DNA from 2 places in the Micromonospora sp. DT44 genome. Region 1 is predicted to be linked to the other one. Evidence: riboswitches for the same ligand, from Rfam matches in the RefSeq annotation. Region 1 holds a riboswitch; the other holds the start of a gene.
The links. Region 1 has a riboswitch for S-adenosylmethionine ahead of ACLQ25_RS10060 (aminotransferase class V-fold PLP-dependent enzyme). Riboswitches for the same ligand answer to the same signal wherever they lie in the genome.
Positions count from the first base shown of each region.

Region 2: linked by a shared signal. The riboswitch ahead of ACLQ25_RS00685 (ABC transporter substrate-binding protein) and the one ahead of ACLQ25_RS10060 (aminotransferase class V-fold PLP-dependent enzyme) in region 1 are both predicted to bind S-adenosylmethionine.

Region 1 is NZ_JBNCKS010000013.1:33,864-41,408, reverse strand. Features, by position in the region: gene ACLQ25_RS10080 (AI-2E family transporter) at 1-1,160, opposite strand, end outside; gene ACLQ25_RS10075 (GroES family chaperonin) at 1,319-1,657, shown strand; gene ACLQ25_RS10070 (hypothetical protein) at 1,739-1,906, shown strand; gene ACLQ25_RS10065 (PrsW family intramembrane metalloprotease) at 1,943-3,445, opposite strand; SAM riboswitch class IV at 3,469-3,589, shown strand; gene ACLQ25_RS10060 (aminotransferase class V-fold PLP-dependent enzyme) at 3,669-4,904, shown strand; gene ACLQ25_RS10055 (FUSC family protein) at 4,914-6,179, opposite strand; gene ACLQ25_RS10050 (HD domain-containing protein) at 6,257-6,907, shown strand; gene ACLQ25_RS10045 (DUF4031 domain-containing protein) at 6,885-7,160, opposite strand; gene ACLQ25_RS10040 (FAD-binding oxidoreductase) at 7,217-7,545, shown strand, end outside.
Region 2 is NZ_JBNCKS010000001.1:152,132-159,676, reverse strand. Features, by position in the region: gene ACLQ25_RS00715 (SCP2 sterol-binding domain-containing protein) at 1-191, opposite strand, end outside; gene ACLQ25_RS00710 (mycothiol transferase) at 269-778, opposite strand; gene ACLQ25_RS00705 (2'-5' RNA ligase family protein) at 857-1,372, shown strand; gene ACLQ25_RS00700 (hypothetical protein) at 1,577-1,762, shown strand; gene corA (magnesium/cobalt transporter CorA) at 1,770-2,900, opposite strand; gene ACLQ25_RS00690 (amino acid transporter) at 3,093-5,042, shown strand; SAM riboswitch class IV at 5,129-5,240, shown strand; gene ACLQ25_RS00685 (ABC transporter substrate-binding protein) at 5,681-6,406, shown strand; gene ACLQ25_RS00680 (amino acid ABC transporter permease) at 6,446-7,216, shown strand; gene ACLQ25_RS00675 (amino acid ABC transporter ATP-binding protein) at 7,213-7,545, shown strand, end outside.

The DNA of each region.
Region 1 (7,545 bases):
ACGCCGGCCGCGATCCCGATGATCACCGCGAGCGGGTGGATGGCCACCGCCCGGCCCATGATGAGGGGCTGGAGAATGTGCCCCTCCACCTGCTGCACGCCGATCACGGCGCCCAGGATGATCAGCGCGGTGACCGGGCCGCTGTCGACGAGTGCCACCAGCACGGCGACACCGCCGGAGAGCGCCGCACCGACGATCGGGATGAACGCCCCGAGGAACACCAGGGCGGCCAGCGGGAAGGCGAACGGCACGTCGAAGATGACCAGGAAGATGCCGATGCCGACGGCGTCGATGAAGGCGACCAGCACGGTCGCGCGGACGTACGCGACGAGCGTCTGCCAGGCGGCCCGGCCCGCGTCGTCGACCTTCCAGCGGGCGGCCACCGGCAGCAGCCGTACGACGAAACGCCAGATCTTGTTGCCGTCGCGCAGGAAGAAGAACGTCGCGAACAGCACCAACAGCGTGCCGGTGAGCACCTCCGCCAGCGTCGCCGCGGTGCTCAGCGCGCCGCTGGTGAACTTCGAGGTGTTGTCGTTGATCCAGCCCTGCGCCTCGTCGATGTAGCGGTCGAGCTGGGTGTCGGACAGGTGCAACGGGCCCGTCTTGAGCCAGTTCTGGATCTGCCGGACGCCCTGTGACGACTTCTCGCTCAGCTCCGGAACGCCCCGGATGAACTCGTTGACCACCAGGGTCAAGGTGCCGATGACCGCCGCAAGGCCGCCGACCAGCACCACTGCCGTCGCCAGCGAACGGGGCAGCCGGGCCCGCAACAGCCAACCCACGGCCGGCGCGAGCAGCGCCGAGAGCAGCAACGCGATGGCCAACGGGATGATCACGATCCGGACCGTGCCGACGATCCGGAGCAGCGCCCAGGCCACCACACCGATCACGATCAGCCGCCAGCACCAGGCGGCGGCGATCCGCAGGCCGTGCGGCACGTCGGCGTCGTCCCGGCTGGACGTCGAGCTGTGCAGGTCCGCCGGAGGCTCCGCGCCGACGACCGTGGCCTTCGCCGGGGCAGCGGGCCCGGGGACGGCCGGCGAGGCGACGCCGGGCGACTCCGGCGCGTCGCTCGGGGTCTCCTGGGCGGCGCGTACCGACTCCTTTTCTGACCGGTAGGCGCGGCGCAGCCGCCCGCGTACCTGCTCGAAGCGGCTCAAGCGCACCTCCTGGCAGAAGAATCGTCCGCCCACGGCGACAGGTCGGACAGCATACGTCCGTTCCCGACACCGTAGGGCAGTTCCGCCACACAATGCCCGCACGACCATGGGCGTAACCACCGGCGGCCGGTCACCTGCGACACGGTAGCGTCTGCCCCGTGACCGCCGACCAGGATCTCGACTCCGGCCTGCCGATCCGCCTGCTGCACGACCGCGTGCTGGTGCGGATGGAGGGCAGCGAGGGCGAGCGTCGCTCCACCGCTGGCATCGTCATCCCGGCGACCGCAGCGGTCGGCAAGCGCCTCGCGTGGGCCACCGCCGTGGGTGTGGGGCCGAACGTCCGCGCCATCGTCTCCGGCGACCGGGTGCTCTTCGACCCCGACGACCGCTCCGAGGTCGAGCTGCACGGCCGCGGGTACGTGCTGCTGCGCGAGCGCGACGTGCACGCCGTGGCCGCCGAGCGGATCGAGAACGACCCCACCGGCCTCTACCTGTAGCCGCACCCCGGGCCCGACCGCACTGTTTGTCGGACCGTACGACGGGAAGCCAGCCGGCGACCGTTGCCCTGGGGAGGGACGATGCCGGTATTCGTGAAGAAACTGCTGACCTGGGGCAGCGTCGCGTTCCTGATCTACTTCATGGCGTTCCGGCCGGACGGCGCGGCGCAGTTGTTCAAGGGGATCGGGGCGGCGTTGATGGCCATGGCCCAGGGGCTCGGCGACTTCCTCACCACCCTGATGACCTGACCCCGCCGGCCGCGCCGCGAGACCGCCCGGCCGCGCTCAGGCGTTACCGGGCGGCCACGGTGCGGCGGCTCGCAGCCCGTGCCAGCCGGCCGGCGGGTAGCCGACCGGGGGCGGCGGATAGCCGCTGACCGGGGGCGGCGGAGCGAGCACCACCGGAATGGGCACCACCGGTTCGTCGGGCGCGGACACCGATCGCTGGGTGCCGTCCGGGAAGCGCAGGTGGTACTGGCTACCGTCCCAGACACCGGCCGGGGCCTGCGGGTCCCGGCCCACGAAGTACGACCGGTACGCGGTGATCCTCTCCAGGAGCTGCCGCTCCTCGACGGCGGTCCGTTCGCGGTCGGCTGGCTTACGGTCCAGACCGCGCAGCGTCCCGTCCCGCAGCAGGGCCAGCCGGGTCGCGGCGAGCTGGTATCCGCGCATGGCCCGCGCACCGGCGTCGCCGCCGACGCGGCGTGCCCAGCTCCGGGCGGCGTGCCGGCGACCCAGGCTGCTCAGGGCGGCCACCTCGGGCGGGCTCAACCAGCCGGCGCGTACGTAGTCCGGCAGCGTCCGCTCGGTGAGCCGCCCTTCGTAGGCGCGCAGCCACACGGCCAGCCCGACCACGCCGAAGAACACCGGCACCATCAGGCCCAGGAAGCCGTACAGCATGATCACGGCCTCGCCGGTGGCCTGGGTGAGCGTCGGCAGCAGATTCCACGTGCCGTGCAGCATCATCGCGAGCAGCAGGCCGGCGATCGGGGCCAGCACCCGGACCCGCCGGTCGGCGCTCCGGGAGGCCACGCCGAGCCCCACGCCTGTCATCGAGGTGAAGAGGGGATGGGCGAACCCGAACAGGAGGATCCGCACGATGAAGATGGCGATCACCTGTTGGGTGCCGGTCGCCGGGCCGTACCGGTCGGCGCCGGCCGCGTAGCCGTACCCGCCCAGGTAGAGGATGTTCTCCACCATGGCGAAGCCGACCGCGGAGAGCCCGCAGTAGACCAGGCCGTCGGTGATCCCGGACCACTCCCGACGCCGGAACAGCAGCAGCAGGATCGGGCCGAGCGCCTTGGTCAACTCCTCGATGAACGGCGCCACCAGTACGCCGGTCAGCGCGTCCGGCAGCCCCCAGTCGGCGAATCGTCCGGCGGCGAACTCGTTCACGTTCAGCGAGGCGGCGGTGGAGACGAACGCCCCCCAGGCGAAGCAGAAGACCAGGTATTTCAGGGGTTCCGGTTCGTAGCGGTCGAGCCAGAGGAAGCAGGCGACCAGCACCGGCACCGGCAGGATGGCGGCACCCACCCCGATGAGCAGCGCGTCGAGGCCCAGCGACTGACCGAGACGGACGACCATGAAGACCGCGCACGCCGCGATGAGCAGCACCACACCGGCCAGCACCAGGAACCGCAGCCAGCCGAAGCGGCGCGGCGGCATCCCGGGTGACGTGCCGGCGGGCGGGACCGCGGGCGGGTGCGGCGGCGACGGCAGGGGTGCACCGGGCGGGGTGTCGGCCATGCGGTCAGCGTAGCCATCCCCCGCCGGCTGGTCCGGTCGCATCCACAGCCGCTATGCTGCCGGCAGGTCACGAGCGCCAGCGTCAAGCCCCGGCTTGCTGGCCGGCAACCCTCGTCGAGTTCGCGGTGGGGTGCCCCGGGTGATGACCGGGCCCAGCCCGATCGGCGTGCTGGGCAAGCGCGGACCCCGTCCCGATGCCACACCCGGGGTCCCTGACCCCGGAGGTTCCGGCGTGTCCGTCACTCTCGTACCCTCGCTGCCCAGCCTGCCCGCTCTCGCGTCCCCGCCGTCGGCGGCGCTCGACGTGCTCGGCGTACCCGGCGAGATCAATCTCGACTACGCGGCCACCGCGCCGTGCGCGCGGGCCGCGGCCGACGCGGTCACCGAACTGCTGCCCTGGTACGCCAGCGTGCACCGGGGCGCGGGAGCGCTGTCGCGGCGCTGCACGCTGGCCTACGAGCGGGCCCGGCAGACGGTCGGCGACTTCCTCGGCGCGGGCGCGGACGACCACGTGGTCTTCACCCGCAACACCACGGACGCGCTCAACCTGCTGGCCCGGTCGTTGCCGGCCGGCACGACGGTGGTCACCTTCGCCGGTGAGCACCACGCGAACCTGCTGCCCTGGCCGCGCGGCTCGGTACGCCTGCCGGTGCCCGCCAACCCGGCCGGGGCGGTACGCGATCTCGCCGCCGCGCTGACTGAACTGCGCCGCGACAGCAACCCCGCGCTGCCGGTGCTGGTCGCGGTGACCGGCGCGAGCAACGTGACCGGTGAGCTGTGGCCGGTCGCCGAACTGGCCCGGGTGGCCCACCGGCACGGCGCCCGGATCGTCCTCGACGCGGCGCAGCTGGCCCCGCACGCGCCGGTGGACAGGCGCACGCTCGACGTGGACTACCTGGCCGTCTCCGGCCACAAGCTGTACGCCCCGTTCGGCGCGGGTGTGCTCGTCGGCCGGGCGGACTGGCTGGACGCGGCCCCGCCGTACCTGGCCGGTGGAGGGGCCACCAGCCACGTCGGGCCGGCCACCCACGACGTGACCTGGGCGACCGGCCCGGCCCGGCACGAGGGCGGCACCCCCAACCTGCTCGGCGCGGTGGCGCTGGCGGCGGTGTGCGCGGCGTTGACCGACGCCGACCGGGTCGCGCTCGCCGCCCGCGAGCAGGCGTTGCTGGCCCGGCTGCGCGCCGGCCTCGCGGCCCTGCCGCACGTCGTGGAGTTGCGGACCTTCGGCCCGGACGCGCCGCGGGTCGGCATCGTGTCGTTCGTGGTCGCCGGCCAGGACTCGGCCACGGTGGCCGCCCGGCTCGCGGCCGAGCACCACATCGGCGTACGGGACGGGTTGTTCTGCGCCCACCCGCTGGCCCGGCGGCTGCTCGACGAGGCTGCCGCGCGTACCGGCCGGAGGGATCTGCCACCGACCGCGCTGCGTGCCAGCATCGGTCTGGGCAGCACCGCCGCCCAGGTGGACCGGCTGCTCGCGGCGCTCGCCGAGCTGGCCTGAGGCGCGTTCTCAGCCGACCGGCGGGGCGGTGGGTGGCTTCGGCGCGTCGCCCGGCTCGGCGGGTTCACCCACCGGCCGCTCCTGGTCCCCGAAGGAGGTGCGGATGCAGCGGTTCGCCTCCTCCTGCTCGATGCCGGAGGCCACCAGCAGGTCGCTGGCCGTGGTACGGATCTGGGCGATCACGACACTGCCGGAGAAGCCGACCCCATCCCCGTACGCCCGGCCGGCCTCGCTGACGGCCCGCAGCGACCGCTCCCGCGCCTTCTGCGGCTCCTCCCCCGCCGCGAACTCGTGTTTGAGCAGCCGGACCGACTCGGCGAGGTGGCCGATCGCGTCCGACATGGGGTCGGGGACCGGCTCGTCGTCCTCGATCAGGGTGACGGACCGGCGGATCAGGGTGCCGGAGTTGCGCATCGCCCGGTCGATCGGGTCGGCCGCCTCCGCGTAGTGGACGAGTTCGTCGCGGCGGTGCCAGCGGGCCGGCGACAGGGTGGCGGTCTCCTTGGCGCCCTCGATCGCCTCGCTCAGGGTGGCCAGCTCGTCCTTGTTGTTGCGCAGCCGTTCCAGCGCCCGCTGGATGGTGGCGCCGTCCCGGGAGCGCAGGCCGTCGGCGGTGGCGTCGAGCTGCGCCGCGAGCAGGTCCAGCGCCGGCCGGGCGGCCCGGTTGATCACCCGGAGCGGATTCAGCGGCAGCAGCACCGCCGTCACCAGCAACGCGACCCCGCCGCCGAGGAACGCGTCGACGAAGCGGGGGATCTCCAGATTCTGGGTGGACGGGCTCAGCGTCACGATCAGCACCGCCGTGGCCGCCGCCTGGATGACGATGGCCACGCTCGCCCCGGCGAAGATGGTGAGCAGGATCGCCACGGTGACCACCAGACCGAGCTGCCACGCGCCGGTGCCGAGGAAGTAGATCAGCAGGTCACCGACGAACACCCCGACGCCCACCCCGACGATCAGCTCCACGGTCCGGCGGAACCGCTGGCCCACCGACGCGGCCAGCGTGCCGACCGCGGAGATCGGCGCGAAGACCGGCTGCGGGTTGCCGAGCACCTTGTGCGAGACGAGGTACGCCAGGCCGGCCGCCAATCCGGCCTGGACGGCGAGCCCACCGGCCATCCGTACCCGGTGGAGCCGGTCGTGCAGGGTGGCCCGGCTGCGGTGCTTGAGTTGCTCGGTGGCCTCGGCGATACGCGCTCCGTCGACGTCCACCAGTCCGTCGCGCAGCGGCGCACGCCGCAAGATCGGAGATCTCTTGTCCCGGGCCGCCGCCATGGGCGCGACTACCCGTGGCAGACCCGCTGAATCCTCCCGCAGGCGCGCGGTGCGGACGAATGCGGCAGACTCGCACGGTGGCCGATCTGCTGGAACGGTGGCGGGCGGCGGTCCGCGCCGCCGGTGCGGAAACCGACGAGCACGCGACTCTGGCTGGTGAGCGGCTGCTCGCCCGCTGGCGGGAGCCGCACCGGCACTACCACACCGTCACGCACCTGGCCGCCGTACTCGATGTGGTGGACCGCCATGCCGGGCTGGCCGAACGGCCCGACCTGGTCCGGTTGGCAGCCTGGTGCCACGACGCGGTCTACGACCCCCGGGCCGCCGGTGACGCCAACGAACGGGACAGCGCGGAACTGGCCGCGAGCCTGCTCACCGGGCTCGGGGTGCCCGAACCCGCGGTGACCGAGGTCCGCCGCCTGGTGCTGCTCACCGCCGCGCACCGGGTGACGGCGGACGACTTCGACGGCGCGCTGCTCTGCGACGCCGACCTCGCCGTGCTGGCCGGCCCGCCGGCCGTCTACGACCGCTACGCGGCGGCCATCCGACGGGAGTACGCGCACGTGCCCGACCCGGCCTTCCGCAGCGGTCGGGCCAGCGTCCTCACCGGGCTGCTGGAACTGCCCGCGCTGTTCCGGCTGCCGCCGCTGGCGCAACGGTGGGAGGCTTCGGCCCGCGACAATCTCCGTCGTGAGCTGGCAACTCTCACCCGGCCGGCGAACCGCTGAGGTGCTTCGGGCGGCGCAGCCCGGCGTCGCGCAGCAGCCGGACCAGTTCCCGGCTCGGCACCACCCGGGCACCGAGCCACACCGCCGCCGCGAACCGATCGGCCGGAATGTCGTAGTGGTCCCGGTCGAAACCGCGCCGCGGTGCGCCCAACGCCTCCGCGAAGGCGTGCAACTCGGCGTAGGAGACATCGCTGATCAGGTGCGACCAGAGCCGACCGCGCCGCGGCCAGGCAGGCCGGTCCAGGTAGAGCATGTCGCCAAAGCTAACCCGCGTTGATGACCGCTGGCACACGGCCTAGCCTCGGCGGCATGGCCCCCACCGGACTCCTCGACGACCTGCGCGCCGCCCTGGGCGAGAGCGCCGTGCTCACCGACCCGGACCTGCTGCGCGGGCACCAGCGCGACGAGGCCGACCTCTGCGCCGCCGGCGTACCCCTCGTGGTGACCCGTCCCCGGACCACCGAGCAGGTGGTCGCGGTGGTCCGGGCGGCGGCCCGCCACGGCGTACCGGTCGTGCCGCAGGGCGCGCGGACCGGGCTGGCCGGCGCGGCGAACGCCGTGGACGGCTCGGTGGTGCTCAGCACCGTCGCGATGGACGAGATCCGGGAAATCGACCCGGTGAGCCGCATCGCGGTCGT
Region 2 (7,545 bases), on a different contig from region 1:
CGGACGACCAGGTCCGCGTCGTCGGCCGAGCGGCTGACCCGGATGTGCTGGTCCGCCACGGTCAGAAACCAGTGCTCGGTGTACCCGTCGTCGCGCAGGTCCAGCCGGAGCGTCCCGGCCATCGTCTCGGGCAGGTCGAAAGGCCGGCCCGTGTCCAGGTGCTCCAGGTAGCTCGTCGCCGTCGTGCCCATCACATCCCCTCCCGCGTCCCCGCAGGATCCCTCGCGGCGGGGTGAGCGGGAGTCACCCGAATCGGGTGAACCGCGGGTCAGCGGGCTTCGACGAGGCCACGGACGTAGGCGGCCTGGCCGGCATGCTGGGCGTCGTCGTCGGCGATGCTGACCAGCCGTACGCCGAGGCTGACCGGCGGGTCCCACGACTCGTCGACAATGCGGTCCAGGTCCGCGGGGCGCAAGCCGGAGAGGAACGATCGGGTACGCGCCGAGACGGCGCCGTAGTAGTCGATGAGCGCCTGGGCGCTCTCCGGCCGTACCCCCGCGACCTGGGCCGGCGTGTGACCGTAGCCGGTGTCGTGCGGGTCGGCGACGAGCCCGAACCGCCCCGCCCAGTCGTCACCGGTCCAGATCTGCTCGGTGTCGAGCAGGTCGGCGATGTGGTGGTCCTGGACGCGGGTCAGGTGCCAGACGAGCCAGCCGATCGAGTTGGCCCCCTCGGCGGGCGCCCAGCGCAGCTGCTCCGGCGTGAGGCCGTCGACCGCCGCGCGGACGAGGTCGGGCAGCCGGTCGTACGTCTCGGTCAGCAGGTCACTCACGTCCACGGGTACGCCTCCTGGTGGGTCTTGGATCACCGTACCGCCGGCCACCGACGCCCGAACCTCGGCCGCTACCGTGATCACGTGGTCGCCGCGCTGGAGCTGTATCTGGACCCGGACGCCACGCGGCGGATCCGGGTGCTGTGGGACGCCCTGGAGGCCGAGGGCGTGCAGAGCATGCGCTCGCTGCTCCAGCAGCGCCACCGCCCGCACGTGTCCCTCGCGGTGGCGCCCCGCTTCGACCCGGAGCAGGTCGCCGAGGCGCTGAGCGGAACGGTCGTGGCGGCCCCGCTGCGCCTCGACTTCCAGCACGCCGGGCAGTTCGTCGGCCGGGTGCTGTGGCTCGGTCCGACGCCGACGGAGGAGCTGCTGGCGCATCACCGGCTGGTGCACGGCCGGCTCGCCGCCGCCGGTATCGAACTGGTCGAGCACTACCAGCCGGGTCGCTGGGTGCCGCACTGCACGCTGTCCATGCGGGTGCCGAACACGCTGATGGCCGCTGCGGTGCGCCGCTGTCTGGAGGTGCTGCCGCTGACGGCGACAGTGGTCGGCGCGGCGCTCACCGACCACGCCCGTGGTATCGCCCACCCGCTGCGCTGAGCGGGCCCGACCGCCGGGCAGGTTGTCCGGTTTGGCGGGCCTGAGTCGGGAAACCGAAAACAGGGGGTGCGGACGCGGCCCGACGTGGGATGGTTCGACGTGGATGCCGTACCGGTGGCGACCCGCCTGCGCGGGTCGCCACCGCCGGGCGCGCGGGGCACACCGCGTCGCCCGCGACGGCTTCGACGACGAGAGGCAGGGCCCATGCAGGCTCAGCGCAGGCCACCGCGGAGCGAGCGGAGCCAGACCAAGCACGACCGCACCGGCGGTGGCATGACCGGCGCCGCCACCCCGCTGACCATCTGGGCCGCCGCCGTGCTGCTCGGTCGCATCGGCGCCGGCGACGACGACCTCGAGGACGAGCGGCACATCCTGCGCGGCATCGAGTGAGCGTCGTTCACAGCCAGCCGCGGCGCTTGAACACCAGGTAGAGGGTGCCGCAGACCAGCACCATGAGCAGGAGCGCGAACAGGTAGCCGAAGCGCCAGTTCAACTCGGGCATGTGCACGAAGTTCATCCCGTACACCGTGCCGATCAGGGTGGGGGCGAACAGGATCGCGGCCCACGAGGAGACCTTCTTCAGCTCCTCGTTCTGCGCGTAGCTGGCCGCCGTCAGGCTGCGCATCTCCTCGTTCTGCTGCTGCGAGACCAGCGTGGCGTTGACGGTGAGGATGTTCTGCAGCAGGTGCCGGAACCCGTCCACCCGCTCCACCACCTGGGTGAGGTGGTCGATGACGTCCCGCAGGTAGCGGCGCAGCTCCTCGTCGGCGCCGTAGCTGCCGGCGCCGGCCGCCAAGGAGTCGAGCATGCCCAGCAGTGGACGGGCGGCCCGCTGGAACTCGATGACCTCCCGGCTGAGCCCGTAGATGCGCCGGCTGGCGTTCGGGTCACCACCGAACACCTGGGTCTCGATCTCGTCGATGTCGTTCTCCAACCCGGCGACCACCGGCGCGTACCCGTCGACGACCTGGTCCAGGATCGCGTACAGCACCGCCTCGGGACCCCGGGCGAGCATCGGCGCGTCGGACTCCATGCGACGTCGTACCGCGGCCAGGTCGGGCGCCTCTCCGTGCCGGACCGTGACCACGAAACCGGGCCCGATGAACAGGTGCAGCTCGGAGAACTCCACCTCCTCCCGCAGGTCGTCGTAGCGGGCGGCGCGCAGCACCACGAAGAGGGTGTGTCCGTACCGTTCCAGCTTGGGCCGCTGGTGGGCGTTGATCGCGTCCTCCACCGCCAGGTCGTGCAGACGGAACTCGCGCGCCAGCGAGGAGATCTGGTCGATGTCGGGCCGGTACAACCCGATCCAGGCCATCGCGTGGTCCTGGGTCTGCAGGCAGGCGTACGTCTCGGCGAGACCGGCCGGGGAGGCGAACCGATGTCCCCGGATGTAGACCGCGCTGTCCACCAGACGGCCGGCGGACGGGCTCCCCGGCTGCGTCGGTGGGACGGCCCCGACCCGCGCCTCGTGCTCGTCGAGCTGACGGCCGAAGCCGTCGCCCCGGCGGAAGCGGCGGCCACCAACCACGAGCCCGCTCCCCTCCCGGCGCTGCCCCGCCCGGCGTTCGGGACGGGGGCGCTGCTTCCCCGGTGCTTCCGACCCGAAACCCGGGGCCCCGGGCCGGTACTCCCCGGCGGGCGGGTTCCGCGCACCGCCGGACGGACGTCGAGCGGACGGCGGATACTCGCGGTGACCATGGGCGGGACGGGGGTGACGCCAGTGGAGGTCAACAGGCGTGCCGGCCGGCGGACCGACCGGGTACGGCGCTGGCTGCTCGCCGACGAGTCGCAGCAGCCCGTGCCGCAGGGCCTGCACGTGCGACCACGGGAGGAGCGGCACCACCCGTGGTGGAAGGTGATGTGCCTGACCGGCGTCGACTACTTCTCGACGCTGGGCTACCAGCCAGGGATCGCGGCGCTGGCGGCAGGGGCGCTCTCGCCGGTGGCGACCCTGGTGCTGGTGCTGGTGACGCTGCTGGGCGCGCTGCCCGTCTACCGGCGGGTGGCGGTGGAGAGCCCGCACGGCGAGGGTTCGATCGCGATGCTCGTACGCCTGCTCAGCTACTGGCCGGGCAAGCTGTTCGTGCTGGTGCTGCTGGGCTTCGCGGCCACCGACTTCATCATCACCATCACCCTGTCCGCGGCCGACGCGACCGCCCACCTCGACGAGAACCCGTTCCTGCCCAGCGGCCTCAAGGGTCACGAGGTGGTCGTCACGCTGCTGCTGGTGGCGCTGCTCGGCGCGGTGTTCCTCAAGGGGTTCGGCGAGGCCATCGGGATCGCCGTCGTCCTGGTGGCGGTCTACCTGACGCTGAACGCGGTGGTGATCGCCGACGCGCTGTGGCGGGTGGTGAGCCACCCGAGTGCGGTCGGGGACTGGACGAACGCCCTGACCACCGGACACGGGGATCCCCTGCTGGTGGTCGGGCTGTCCCTGCTCGTGTTCCCGAAGCTGGCGCTGGGCCTGTCCGGTTTCGAGACCGGGGTGGCGGTGATGCCGCACATCCGAGGAGACCGCCAGGACTCGGAGGACCGGCCGTTGGGCCGCATCCGGGGCGCGCGGCGGCTGCTCACCACCGCCGCCGCGACGATGAGCGTCTTCCTGATCACCAGCAGCGTGACCACCACCGTGCTGATCCCGCCCGAGGCCTTCCGGCCGGGCGGGGCCGCCAACGGGCGGGCGCTGGCCTACCTGGCCCACCAGCATCTCGGCGGGGTGTTCGGCACCGTCTACGACCTCTCCACCATCGCGATCCTCTGGTTCGCGGGGGCGTCCGCGATGGCCGGGCTGCTCAACCTCGTACCCCGGTATCTGCCCCGCTACGGCATGGCGCCGACGTGGGCCCGCGCGGTCCGACCGCTGGTCCTGGTGTTCACCGGCGTGGCGTTCCTGATCACGATCATTTTCTCCGCCAGCGTCGACGCGCAGGGCGGCGCGTACGCCACCGGGGTTCTGGTGTTGATCACCTCGGCGGCGACGGCCGTGACGCTCGCGGCGCGGCGGCGGCGTCAGCGCGGTCGCACGGTCGCGTTCGGGATCATCGCGGTGGTGTTCGTCTACACCACCGTGGCGAACGTGGTGCAGCGTCCGGACGGCGTGAAGATCGCCGCCTGTTTCATCGGCGCGATGATCCTGGTGTCGGCGCTCTCGCGGGTGATGCGGGCGTTCGAGCTGCGGGTCGACCACGTGGAACTCGACGAGGTGGCGACCGGGATGGTCGACGAGCGCGCCGGACGCCGGATCCGCCTGATCGCGCACGAGCCGGAGCGCCGCGACCTGGCGGAGTACCGCGACAAGCTGGCCCAGACCATGGCGGACAACGACTTCCCCGACGACAGTGACGTGGTCTTCGTCGAGGTCACGGTCACCGATCCGTCGGACTTCGAGACCGGGTTGCTGGTACGCGGCAGCGTGGCGCACGACCGTTTCCCGGTGCTCAGCCTGGCCAGCTCCTCGGTGCCCAACGCGCTGGCCGCGCTGCTGCTGGAGATCCGCGACCGCAGCACGCGCCGCCCCCACATCTACTTCGAGTGGACCGAGGGCGGCCCGGCCCGCAACGTGCTGCGTTACCTGGCGTTCGGGCAGGGCGAGATCGCCTCGGTGACCCGGGAGATCCTGCGCCGTCAGGAGCCGGACCAGACACGCCGACCCCACGTGCACGCCGGTTGACCGGCTCGCCGAGCGCGGGTCGCGGCCGGTGAGCGTGGTCATATCGGCTGGACGACCGACCGGTGGCTGCTGCTAGCCTCGGCGCAGGTCATGAGTGCCAGCGCGAAGCCCCGGCTCGCTGGCCGGCAACCCTCCTCCGCGGTGGGGTGCCCCGGGTGAGGACCAGGCACCGGCGGGACGTCGGTGCAAGCGTGGCCTGGCACCCAGGTCAGCACCAAGACCCGGGAGACCGTATGCACATCCTCAGCCCCACACCACCGGCCAGCCGGCGTACGCCGGCCCTGACCCGGCGCCTCCACGTGGACCTGATGCGAATGCGCAGCGCGGCGTGTACCGCCGCCTAAAGCGCTAACCCGCCCCACCCGCTCCACCCCCCGCCCCACCCTCCCCGCCCTACCCTCCCGACCCTTCTTCGCGTCGATCATGAAGTTGTTGCCCGCCCGACCGGCGTGTCGCGGCAACAACTTCATGATCGACGGGGTCGACGTATCCCTTTGGAGTTCGTTATGCGTATTTTCTCTCGTTTTGTTGTTGTTGGGGTTTCGTTGTTGACCGTTGGTTTGCTGGGTGCCTGCTCTGACGGGGGTGACTCTTCGGGGGGTGACGGCGGGAACCCGTACGATCTGGCGCAGCCGGGCGTGCTGCGGGCCGGCACGCTGACCGACGCCCCGCCCAACGTGTACCTCAAGGACGGCAAGTTCACCGGCTTCGACAACGACCTGCTGACCGCCGTGGCCGGCAAGCTCGGCCTGAAGGTGGAGTTCGTCGGCACCGACTTCTCCGCGCTGCTGTCCCAGGTCAACAACCACAAGTTCGACGTCGGCAGCTCCTCGATCACCATCACCGAGGCGCGCAAGAAGACCGTCGACTTCGGCAACGGGTACGACTTCGGCTACTTCGGGCTGGACGTGCCGGCCGGCTCGCCGATCAAGGGATTCGACCAGCTCACGGGCAAGCGCGTCGTGGTGGTTCAGGGCACCGTCCAGGACGACTACGCCACCGGCAAGCAGCTCGACCCGGTCCGCGTGCCGGACTACAACGGTGCGATCAACCAGCTCAAGGCGGGCACGGCCGACGCCTGGATCGCACCGGCCGAGATCGGCGAGAAGTCCGCCGCCGACAGCAACGGCAAGATCTCCGTGGCGGCCAAGCAGCTCAGCCCGGCACCGACCGCGTACGCCGTCGCCAAGGGCAGCGACAAGCTGCGCGAGGCGCTGAACAAGGCCCTCGACGAGGTCATCGCCGACGGCACCTGGAGCCGGTTGCAGGCGCAGTACTACCCGGGCCGGCCGATCCCGGCGGACTTCAAGCCGGGCAGCGGCACGGTCGCGGCGCCGTCGGCGTCCGCGTCGGCCGCGTCCTGACCTGGTGACGAGCGAGCAGGGCGGTAGGAGAGGCGAACGATGGATCCGTTGAGCACCCTCTGGGAAACGTTCTTCGACATCGACGCGATGCGCGAGGCGTTGCCCGAGATGCTGACCGTCGGGCTGCCCAACACGCTGATCCTGGCGGTCTCCGCCGCCCTGCTCGGCACGGTGTTCGGTCTGCTGCTGGCCGTGGCCGGCATCTCCCGCAGTCGGTGGCTACGCTGGCCGGCGCGTGTCTACACGGACGTGTTCCGAGGGCTGCCGGCCGCGGCGACGATCCTGCTGATCGGCGTCGGGTTGGCACCGCTGGGCATGCGGGTGTGGGGGCCGGACCCGTACCCGCTGGGCATCCTCGCGCTGTCGCTGATCGCCGCCGCGTACATCGGGGAGATCTTCCGCTCCGGCATCCAGTCGGTGGAGGCGGCCCAACTGGAGGGCGCCCGGGCGCTCGGCTTCTCCTGGACCGACGCGATGCGACTGGTGATCATCCCGCAGGGCATCCGGCGGGTGCTGCCCGCCTGGGTCAACCAGCTCATCGCGCTGATCAAGGACTCCAGTCTGGTGTACTTCCTCGGCCTGGTGGCGAGCCAGCGCGAGCTGTTCCGGATCGGGCAGGACTACGCGGCCACCACCGGGAACGAATCCGCGCTGCTGCTGGCGGGTCTGTTCTACCTGGCGTTGACCGTCCCGCTGACCCACCTCGTCAACTGGATCGACCGGCGGCTGCGCGACGGCCGGACCACCGCGGCGCCGGACGACGACGATGAGCCCACGCTGGCCCCGACCACGGAAGGAGATCGGCGATGACCACCGCCACGACCACCTCGGTCAGCCTGCGGGCACAGAACATCCACCTCGCCTTCGGATCCAACCGCGTGCTGCGCGGCGTCGACCTGAGCGTGCCGAGCGGCGCGACGGCCTGCGTGATCGGACCGTCCGGGTCGGGCAAGTCCACTCTGCTGCGTACGCTCAACCGCCTCATCGAGCCTGATCGCGGCGACGTGCTGCTGGACGACCGCAGCGTGCTGCGGGACGACCCGGACGCGCTACGCCAGCGGGTCGGCATGGTGTTCCAGCAGTTCAACCTGTTCCCGCACATGAGCGTGCTGCGCAACATCACGCTGGCGCTGCGCCGC